3 regions of the Erwinia tasmaniensis Et1/99 genome follow, and region 1 is predicted to be linked to each of the others. Evidence: predicted binding sites of a transcription regulator. Region 1 holds the regulator's gene; each other region holds the start of a gene.
What was found. Region 1 encodes CRP, which controls carbon source genes, mostly activating them, when cyclic AMP is high. Its sites were predicted from a motif close to ATGTGANNNNNNTCACAT; they were not measured.

Region 1 (3,280 bases):
ATGTGCGTTCTGGCGCAGCAGCGCGCTCTGCCACTGTGGCCACAGCCAGATATTGCCGCCGAAGGCGATCAGGCAGCCCATCAGGGTATCAATCAGACGCGGTAATAAGAATCCCTCTCCGTTCAGCGACAAAAGCTGAAGGGAATAAACGGCGGTGACCGTAAACCCTACCGTTGCCCAGCCATAGAACTTGCGTAAAAACAGGTAACTGACCAGAGTAATGGCCAGCATTACCAGTAATGTCATCGATTCTGGAGCATGCAGACGCAGGGCCAGCGCGGCCACCGCCAGCCCGGCAAGGGTGCCGAGCGCTCGGTGCTGAATACGCACGCGGGTGGCGCTGTAGCCGTTCAGGCTGACAAACATTACGGTCATCAGTATCCAATACGGCTTCGGCATATTTAAAAACAGCGCCAGCGTACTGGCAAAGGTGAGCATGACGCCGAAGCGGGCGGCGGTTCGCAAAGCGATGGATTTTAGCGACAGATAGCTTTTCAGCGCCGGTAGCAGCGGCAGGCGGCGCTGGCGGTCTGCCATCAGATCGCGGCGGTAGAGCGGGCGTTGGGCGCGCAGCACGCGCCCAATACGGCTGAAATGATAGTAGCAAAAATTACCGACCGGGTTATCAGGGTGCTGGCGGACAATCTTCTCCAGCGCTTCCAGCGGCTGTTCCAGAGTGAAGCGTTTGGGAAAGCGGTGATAAAGAATATCGTCTGCCAGTTCACGCAGGCGCGCGGCGATGCGCTGTGCGTTCCAGCGGATCACCGCCTCGGCGTGACTCTGGCGTACCAGTTTTTTGACGTCTTCAGGCTGATGCAGGCTAACGGCGATATGTTCCTGTAGATCCAGCGCCACCTGGAATGCGCGCATCAGGGGCTGATAGTGCTGGTTGCGGTTGGCTGCCAGCATATGGATCTGTTGGTAACAGGTGGTAATGAGGTCGACGGCTTTCTGTTGTCGGGCGAACAGCGGCGGCATTGCCGTTGAGGGATCGTTCAACTGGTTTAAATGACGATATTTTGCCTCGCAGTAGTCCGCGAGTTCGCGGTAAAGCAGGCTGAGCGTTTCGCGCATCGGCTGCTCTTTCCACAGCCAGAACCAGAACCAGTTAAATACCCCGTACCAGATGGTGCCAAGGATATACAGCAGCGGAGGCTGCCACATCGGCACTCTGCCCGCGAGGCTAAGGGTAAAAATGGCGGCGATCAGCGAAGCGGGCATGAGCCGGCCATGCAGCGGGCTTATCTCACCAGTCACCCCTAACAGCAGCGCCATCGCCAGCAGGATCAGCGGCAGGGGGGCGCCCTGGGCGGCGGCATACTGGATAACAAAACTGCTGCCGGCGAACAGGCTACCGCCAACCACCAGGCGTTTGAAGAAGCGTCTGTGTGGCGTATCCAGCCCGGCATTGTTGCAGCAGGCGGGCACCAGAGAAAACAGCAGGCCTTTTTGTAAATCACCCAGCAACCAGCCAAGCGCGACCGGCAAACAGAGCACCAGCGTTTGCCGCAGGGCATAGTTCACTTCAGGTTGATAGATAATTCTCCGCCACATCAGCCGCACCAAATAAAAAAAAGGCGCGGCAGGGGGCTGTCGCGCCGTGGGTTCAGAAGCGGTTAACGCGTGCCGTAAACGACGATAGTTTTACCGTGTGCAGAAATCAGATTTTGATCTTCCAGCATTTTCAGAATACGACCCACCGTTTCGCGCGAGCAGCCGACGATCTGGCCGATCTCCTGACGCGTAATTTTGATCTGCATTCCGTCGGGGTGCGTCATTGAGTCAGGCTGTTTCGCCAGGTTCAGCAGCGTCTGGGCGATGCGTCCGGTCACATCAAGAAAAGCTAAATTCCCCACTTTTTCCGAGGTGACCTGCAGGCGGCGCGCCATTTGTGAAGACAGGCGCATCAGGATGTCAGGATTGACCTGGATCAGCTGACGGAATTTTTTGTAAGAGATTTCAGCTACTTCGCAGGCTGCCTTTGCACGTACCCATGCGCTGCGCTCCTGTCCCTCTTCAAAGAGGCCCAGCTCGCCGATAAAATCCCCCTGGTTGAGATAGGAGAGGATCATCTCTTTGCCTTCTTCATCCTTGATCAGCACTGCCACAGAGCCCTTGACGATGTAGTAAAGGGTCTCGGCCTTCTCACCCTGGTGTATCAGCGTGCTTTTGGACGGATATTTGTGAATATGGCAATGTGACAGGAACCATTCTAGAGTTGGGTCTGTTTGCGGTTTGCCGAGAACCATTCGCTGTTATCCTCTGTTGTTATCGTGCCTGAATACATCCTGTTTTTCACGCTGCAAGGGTGATGCTTATCTTGCTGTCGCACGTAATAATAGGAATATACGGGAGCTGAATCCCTGCCAGGCGTTGAAATAGTCAAGCGTTCCCGTAGGAAGAAACATGGGCCTTTTTCAGAGCTGGCCGCGTGCCGTTGTTCTGCTTTCACCGACGCTTGAATGCAGGTGAAATTTTACAGCTCCGTTTGTAGCACAGCTTGAGATGGCTGTCTTCTGTTGTCTCGCTTCAGCATAGTCAGAAAAACAGAACGTTGCCGTTTTAGTGACGGCGGCGTACCCTGCTCTAACTGAATGAATTCGAGGATTTTGTTATGCAGGCACGAGTCAAATGGGTTGAAGGGATGACGTTTTTGGGAGAATCCTCATCCGGTCACCAGGTGCTGATGGATGGTAATTCGGGTGATAAAGCGCCAAGTCCGATGGAAATGGTGCTGATGGCCGCCGGAGGCTGTAGCGCCATTGATGTCGTTTCCATTCTGCAGAAGGGCCGCCATAACGTGGCCGACTGTGAGGTGAAACTGACTTCAGAGCGTCGCGAAGAGGCCCCGCGTATTTTCACCCATATCAATCTGCATTTCATTGTCAGCGGAAAAGCGCTGGCGGATAACGCGGTAGCGCGTGCGGTCGATCTTTCTGCGGAAAAATACTGCTCGGTGGCGATCATGCTGGGCAAAGGAGTGGAGATCGGCCACAGTTACGAAGTGATCGAACTGGCCTGATGCAGACCTCCGCTTAGCCGTGAAGGAAAGAGCGTCAGCCGATGCTCTTTCCTTCCATCAATCGTTTTACCAGTGGCCCCATAATCAGCTCCATCGCCAGCCCCATTTTACCGCCCGGCACCACCAGGGTTTTGATATGTGAGATAAACGAACCTTGCAACATCGACAGTAAATAAGGGAAATCGATATCGTCCAGCCCCTGAAAGTGGATCACCACGAAGCTTTCATCCAGGGAAGGGATACCGCGCGCGGCAAACG
Region 2 (3,280 bases), 740 kb from region 1:
AAACCGGCATGGTCGGTTCGCCGAAGCGTCGTGAAATTGGTCACGGTCGCCTGGCGAAACGCGGCGTGCTGGCCGTGATGCCAAAGGGCGATGCTTTCCCGTACACCGTGCGCGTAGTGTCTGAAATCACTGAATCAAACGGCTCCTCTTCTATGGCGTCCGTCTGTGGTGCTTCTCTGGCGCTGATGGATGCAGGCGTGCCGATCAAAGCCGCTGTAGCCGGTATCGCTATGGGCCTGGTGAAGGACGAAAACAACTTCGTGGTGCTGTCTGACATTCTGGGTGATGAAGATCACCTGGGCGATATGGACTTCAAAGTAGCCGGTAGTCGTGAAGGGATCACCGCGCTGCAGATGGACATCAAAATTGAAGGTATCACCCGCGAAATCATGCAGGTGGCTCTGAACCAGGCTAAAGGTGCGCGCCTGCATATCCTGGGCGTGATGGAACAGGCTATCAGCGGACCGCGTGGCGATATCTCTCAGTTTGCTCCACGCATCCACACCATCAAAATCAGCGTTGATAAAATTAAAGACGTGATCGGTAAAGGTGGCTCAGTGATCCGTGCTCTGACGGAAGAAACCGGCACCACCATCGAAATCGAAGATGACGGCACGGTGAAAATCGCCGCTACCGACGGTGATAAAGCTAAGTTTGCTATTCGTCGTATCGAAGAGATCACCGCAGAAATCGAAGTGGGTCGCATCTACAACGGTAAGGTGACGCGCATCGTGGACTTCGGCGCCTTCGTCGCTATCGGCGGTGGTAAAGAGGGTCTGGTACACATTTCTCAAATCGCTGACAAGCGTGTAGAAAAAGTGACAGACTATCTGCAGATGGGTCAGGAAGTGCCGGTAAAAGTGCTGGAAGTTGACCGCCAGGGCCGAGTACGCCTGAGCATCAAAGAGGCAGGCGAACAGGCTCAGCCTGAAGCCGAAGCCGTTCCTGCTGCACCAGAAGCCGAATAAGCAACACTGATGAATTCTCCGCGCTCTTCGAGTGCGGAGAGTTTTTAAACGCGAGGGCGGGACGACCTCGTCGATGGCAAGCGGGTAACAGGATGTTCTTCCCAATGTTTGTTTTCGGGAGTGGTAAATGAAGCCATTTTTGCGCTGGTGTCTTGTTGCGACGGCTTTATCCTTAGCTGGATGCAGTAACACCGATTGGCGTAAGAACGAAGTTTTGGCAGTGCCTTTGCAGCCTACGCTGCAACAGGAAGTCATTCTCGCTCGCATGGAACAAATACTTGCCAGTCGGTCATTGACCGATGATGAACGCGCACAGCTGTTATATGAGCGCGGAGTGTTGTATGATAGTCTCGGTTTGAGAGCACTGGCGCGAAATGATTTTTCACAAGCGCTGTCTATCAGACCGGATATGCCTGAAGTATTCAATTACTTAGGCATATACTTAACGCAGGCAGGCAACTTTGATGCTGCCTATGAAGCGTTTGATTCTGTACTTGAGCTTGATCCAACTTACAATTATGCGCGTTTAAATCGCGGTATCGCCCTGTATTACGGCGGAAGATTTAAACTGGCGCAAGATGATCTGCTGGCGTTTTATCAAGACGATCCTAACGATCCCTTCCGCAGCCTGTGGTTATATCTCACCGAACGTGGGATAAATGCCGACCGGGCTAAAGTCGCGCTGAAGCAGCGTTACGATAAAGCGGTTAAGGAGCAATGGGGATGGAATATTGTCGAGTTCTACCTGGGCAACATCAGCGAAAAAACGCTGACAGAACGGCTCCAGGCGGACGCAACGGATAACACCTCGCTCGCTGAACATCTCAGTGAAACCAACTTCTATTTAGGTAAGTACTACCTAAGTCTGGGGGAGAAGGACAACGCAGAAGCGTTGTTCAAGCTGACGGTCGCCAACAACGTTCACAACTTTGTTGAGCATCGATATGCATTGTTGGAGCTGGCGCTACTCGGCCAGACACAAGACGATTTATCAGAATCTGACCAGCAATAGCTGACGAACTTTTATTGCCCGAATTTTCGAAAAGTCATCATCTTAGCGGATGAGGGCACTTTTGTTCGTCGAAACCACTAATTTGAGCCGGTTCACACTTTTTGATGAAAATGACTGAAAATTTTCACGACGAGTTATGTAGACTGGCCGCCGCAATCTAAGAGGCACGTGTACTACATGACTGATATCCAAACTACTTTCGCTGACCTTGGCCTGAACGCCGACCTCCTTGAATCACTGAACGGCATGGGCTACGTAAAGCCATCCCCAATCCAGGCTGAGTGTATTCCTCACCTGCTGGCAGGTCGTGACGTGTTAGGTATGGCGCAGACCGGGAGTGGCAAAACTGCAGCATTCTCGCTGCCACTGTTACATAACATCGATCCAACGGTTAAAGCACCACAGATCCTGGTGCTGGCACCTACCCGCGAACTGGCGGTACAGGTAGCTGAAGCCGTCACTGATTTCTCTAAACATATGCGCGGTCTGAACGTTGTTGCCCTTTACGGCGGCCAGCGTTACGACGTGCAGCTGCGCGCTCTGCGCCAGGGCCCACAGGTTGTTGTCGGCACGCCTGGCCGTCTGCTTGACCATCTGAAACGCGGCACGTTGGATCTGTCCAACCTGCGCGGTCTGGTGCTGGACGAAGCCGATGAAATGCTGCGTATGGGCTTTATCGAAGACGTTGAAACGATCATGGCGCAGATCCCAGACGGTCATCAGACCGCGCTGTTCTCTGCCACTATGCCAGAGGCGATTCGCCGTATTACCAAACGCTTTATGAAAGATCCGCAGGAAGTGCGCATCCAGTCAAGCCTGACTACACGTCCTGACATCAGCCAGAGCTACTGGACTGCCTACGGCCGTAAGACCGATGCACTGACCCGCTTCCTGGAAGCAGAAGACTTTGATGCAGCGATTATTTTCGTGCGTACCAAAAACGCGACGCTGGAAGTTGCCGAAGCGCTTGAGCGCAACGGTTATAACAGCGCCGCGCTGAATGGTGACATGAATCAGGCACTGCGTGAGCAGACGCTGGAGCGCCTTAAAGATGGCCGTCTGGATATCCTGATTGCCACCGACGTTGCTGCCCGTGGTCTGGACGTTGAGCGTATCAGCCTGGTCGTTAACTACGACATTCCAATGGACGCAGAATCTTACGTGCACCGCATCGGCCGTACCGGTCGTGCTGGTCGTGCCGGTCGTGCCCTACTGTTCGTTGAGAACCGTGAACGTCGCCTGCTGCGTAACATCGAACGCACCATGAAGCTGACCATTCCAGAAGTTGAACTGCCAAATG
Region 3 (3,280 bases), 1.2 Mb from region 1:
TGGTGGTGGAAGAGCCGGTAGCCGGCAGCTTCAGCCACTTTGCCTATAAATACTGGGGTAACTTTGCCGGTTTCGCCTCTGGCTGGAACTACTGGGTACTGTACGTGCTGGTCGCCATGGCCGAACTGACCGCGGTAGGGAAGTATATTCAGTTCTGGTACCCGGAAATCCCCACCTGGATGTCTGCCGCCGTCTTCTTCGTGCTGATTAACGCCATCAACCTGACGAATGTGAAAGTGTTTGGTGAGATGGAGTTCTGGTTCGCCATCATTAAAGTGGTGGCCGTAGTTGCCATGATCCTGTTCGGCTGCTGGCTGCTGTTCAGCGGCAACGGTGGACCACAGGCTACCGTGCGCAACCTGTGGCAGCAGGGCGGCTTCCTGCCTCATGGATTTACCGGGCTGGTGATGATGATGGCGATCATCATGTTCTCATTCGGCGGCCTGGAGCTGGTCGGGATCACCGCAGCCGAAGCGGACAACCCGGAAACCAGCATTCCTAAAGCCACTAACCAGGTGATTTACCGCATCCTGATTTTCTATGTCGGGTCGCTGGCCGTGCTGCTGTCCCTGATGCCGTGGACGCGGGTCACCGCCGATACCAGCCCCTTCGTGCTGATCTTCCACGAGCTAGGGGATGCGCTGGTGGCAAACGCCCTGAACGTGGTGATCCTGACCGCCGCGCTGTCGGTGTATAACAGCTGCGTTTATTGCAACAGCCGCATGCTGTTTGGCCTGGCGCAGCAGGGCAACGCCCCTAAAGCGCTGCTGAAAGTGGACCGTCGCGGCGTGCCGGTGGCGTCTATTCTGTTCTCTGCCGTGGCTACGGCTTTCTGCGTGCTGCTCAACTACCTGATGCCGGGCGAAGCCTTTGGCCTGCTGATGGCGCTGGTGGTATCGGCTCTGGTGATCAACTGGGCGATGATCAGCCTGGCGCATATGAAGTTTCGCCGTAAGAAAGATCGGCAAGGGATAAAAACCCGCTTCCCGGCGTTGTTCTATCCGCTGGGAAACTGGCTCTGCCTGCTGTTTATGGTCGCAATCCTGGTGCTGATGGCCATCACGCCGGGTATGGCGATTTCCGTCTGGCTGATCCCGGTATGGGTGCTGATCCTTGCCGTGGGCTACTGGATTAAAACCCGCAGCCAGCGCGCGTAATCATTACACGCGCTTCTGATTCGGCCAGCCGTGCTGGCCGAATTGTTATCTGCCTCACATTTAATACTCTCCACGCGTTTAATCCATCTTTGCGGCGTTTTTCACCTGCACATCCCCTCCGTTAAGAGTCAATACTCTGCTGTACCAACCACAGTGGGAGAACGATCCATGAAGGGCACAGCACTCTCTGTCCGTGAGAAAATTGGCTACGGAATGGGCGATGCCGGGTGCAACATGATCGGCGGCGCCATCATGCTGTTTCTCAACTACTTCTATACCGATGTCTTTGGCCTTGCCCCGGCGCTGGTCGGCGTTTTGCTGCTATCGGTCAGGGTACTGGATGCGATAACCGATCCGATAATGGGCGCAATTGCCGACCGCACCCGAAGCCGCTGGGGGCGTTTTCGTCCGTGGCTGCTGTGGATCTCCCTACCCTACGTGCTGTTCAGCGTGATGATGTTTACCACCCCCGACTGGAGCGATGACAACAAGGTGATCTACGCCTTTGTCACCTATTTCCTGATGTCGCTGACCTACACTGCCATCAATATTCCCTACTGCTCGCTGGGCGGCGTGATCACCAGCGATCCGGGCGAGCGGGTCTCCTGCCAGTCTTACCGCTTCGTGATGGTCGGGATTGCCACCCTGATCCTTTCCCTTTCCCTGCTGCCGATGGCCGAGTGGTTTGGCGGCGTGGATAAAGCGCGCGGTTATCAAATGGCGATGAGCGTGCTGGCGCTGATCGGCCTGTTGATGTTTCTGTTCTGCTTCGCCACGGTGCGCGAGCGCATCCGCCCCGCGGTGCCCAGTCATGATGATTTAAAGGCCGACCTGCGTGACGTGTGGAAAAACGACCAGTGGGTGCGCATTCTGCTGCTGACGCTGTGTAACGTCTGCCCCGGATTTATCCGCATGGCCGCCACCATGTACTACGTTACCTGGGTCATGCAGCAGACAACCCAGTTCGCCACGCTGTTTATCAGTCTGGGCGTTGTCGGCATGATGATCGGCAGCACGCTGGCAAAAGTACTGACCGACCGCTGGTGCAAACTAAAGGTTTTCTTCTGGACAAATATCGCGCTGGCCGCGTTTTCCGGCGGTTTTTACTTCCTCGATCCGCACGCCACCCTCCTGGTGCTGGTGATGTATTTCCTGCTCAACATCCTGCATCAGATCCCTTCTCCGCTGCACTGGTCGCTGATGGCCGACGTCGATGACTACGGCGAATGGAAAACCGGTAAACGTATTACCGGCATCAGCTTCTCCGGCAATCTGTTCTTTCTTAAAGTGGGCCTGGCGGTAGCCGGAGCGATGGTCGGATTCCTGCTCTCGTGGTACGGCTACGATGCCGCCGCGCAACGGCAAAGCCCCGCCGCGCTGAACGGCATTGTGCTGCTGTTTACCGCCATTCCGGCGCTGGGTTACCTGATCACCGCGGGCGTGGTCAGGCTGTTAAAAACGGACCGCAGGCTGATGCAGCAGATCCAGGTTGACCTGCAACTGCGCCGCGCCAGCTATCAGGAGCTGAACGAGTATCAACACGACAAAGAGATGAACACACCATCACAAGGAGAGATGCGATGAGCCACTGGCCAAATCCGCTGATCGAACGGCGCGCGGACCCTTTTATCCTGCGCCATCGGGGCAGCTACTACTTTATCGCCTCAGTGCCGGAATACGATCGGCTGGAAATACGCAGGGCCGCAACCCTCGCGGGGCTGGCACAGGCAGCGGCCGTCACCGTGTGGAGGAAACACGCCCACGGGCCAATGAGTGCGCTGATTTGGGCGCCGGAGTTGCATCATATTGACGGTCAGTGGGTGATCTACTTTGCCGCCGCTCCGTCACCGGAGATTAAGGCGGGTCTGTTCCAGCACCGCATGTTTGCCCTGACCTGCGACGCTAATGACCCGCTCACGGGGGAATGGGTAGAGCGCGGGCAGATCCGCACGCCAATCGACAGCTTTTCGCTGGATGCCACCCACTTCGTGCACCAGGGTAAAAACTGGTATCTGTGGGCGCAGAAAGACCCGGCGATCCCCGGTAACTCCAACCTCTGGCTGGCGCAGCTGGCCACCCCCTGGCAAATCAGCGGCCAGCCGATCATGCTCAGTCGCCCTCAG

Region 2: yrbN (protein YrbN) is a predicted target of CRP. The motif match lies at 2,061-2,078, and genes of this name have one in related genera.
Region 3: ETA_RS05155 (glycoside-pentoside-hexuronide (GPH):cation symporter) is a predicted target of CRP. The motif match lies at 1,200-1,217, and genes of this name have one in related genera.

What each region holds. Positions count from the first base shown of each region.
Region 1 covers NC_010694.1:3,553,579-3,556,858, reverse strand. Annotated here, with positions in the region: gene ETA_RS17160 (YccS/YhfK family putative transporter) at 1-1,554, opposite strand, end outside; gene crp (cAMP-activated global transcriptional regulator CRP) at 1,617-2,249, opposite strand; gene ETA_RS17150 (OsmC family protein) at 2,615-3,022, shown strand; gene ETA_RS17145 (phosphoribulokinase) at 3,057-3,280, opposite strand, start outside.
Region 2 covers NC_010694.1:410,235-413,514, forward strand. Annotated here, with positions in the region: gene pnp (polyribonucleotide nucleotidyltransferase) at 1-968, shown strand, start outside; gene nlpI (lipoprotein NlpI) at 1,096-1,980, shown strand; gene yrbN (protein YrbN) at 2,085-2,141, shown strand; gene ETA_RS02895 (DEAD/DEAH family ATP-dependent RNA helicase) at 2,158-3,280, shown strand, end outside.
Region 3 covers NC_010694.1:905,776-909,055, reverse strand. Annotated here, with positions in the region: gene aroP (aromatic amino acid transporter AroP) at 1-1,157, shown strand, start outside; gene ETA_RS05155 (glycoside-pentoside-hexuronide (GPH):cation symporter) at 1,326-2,741, shown strand; gene ETA_RS05150 (glycoside hydrolase family 43 protein) at 2,738-3,280, shown strand, end outside.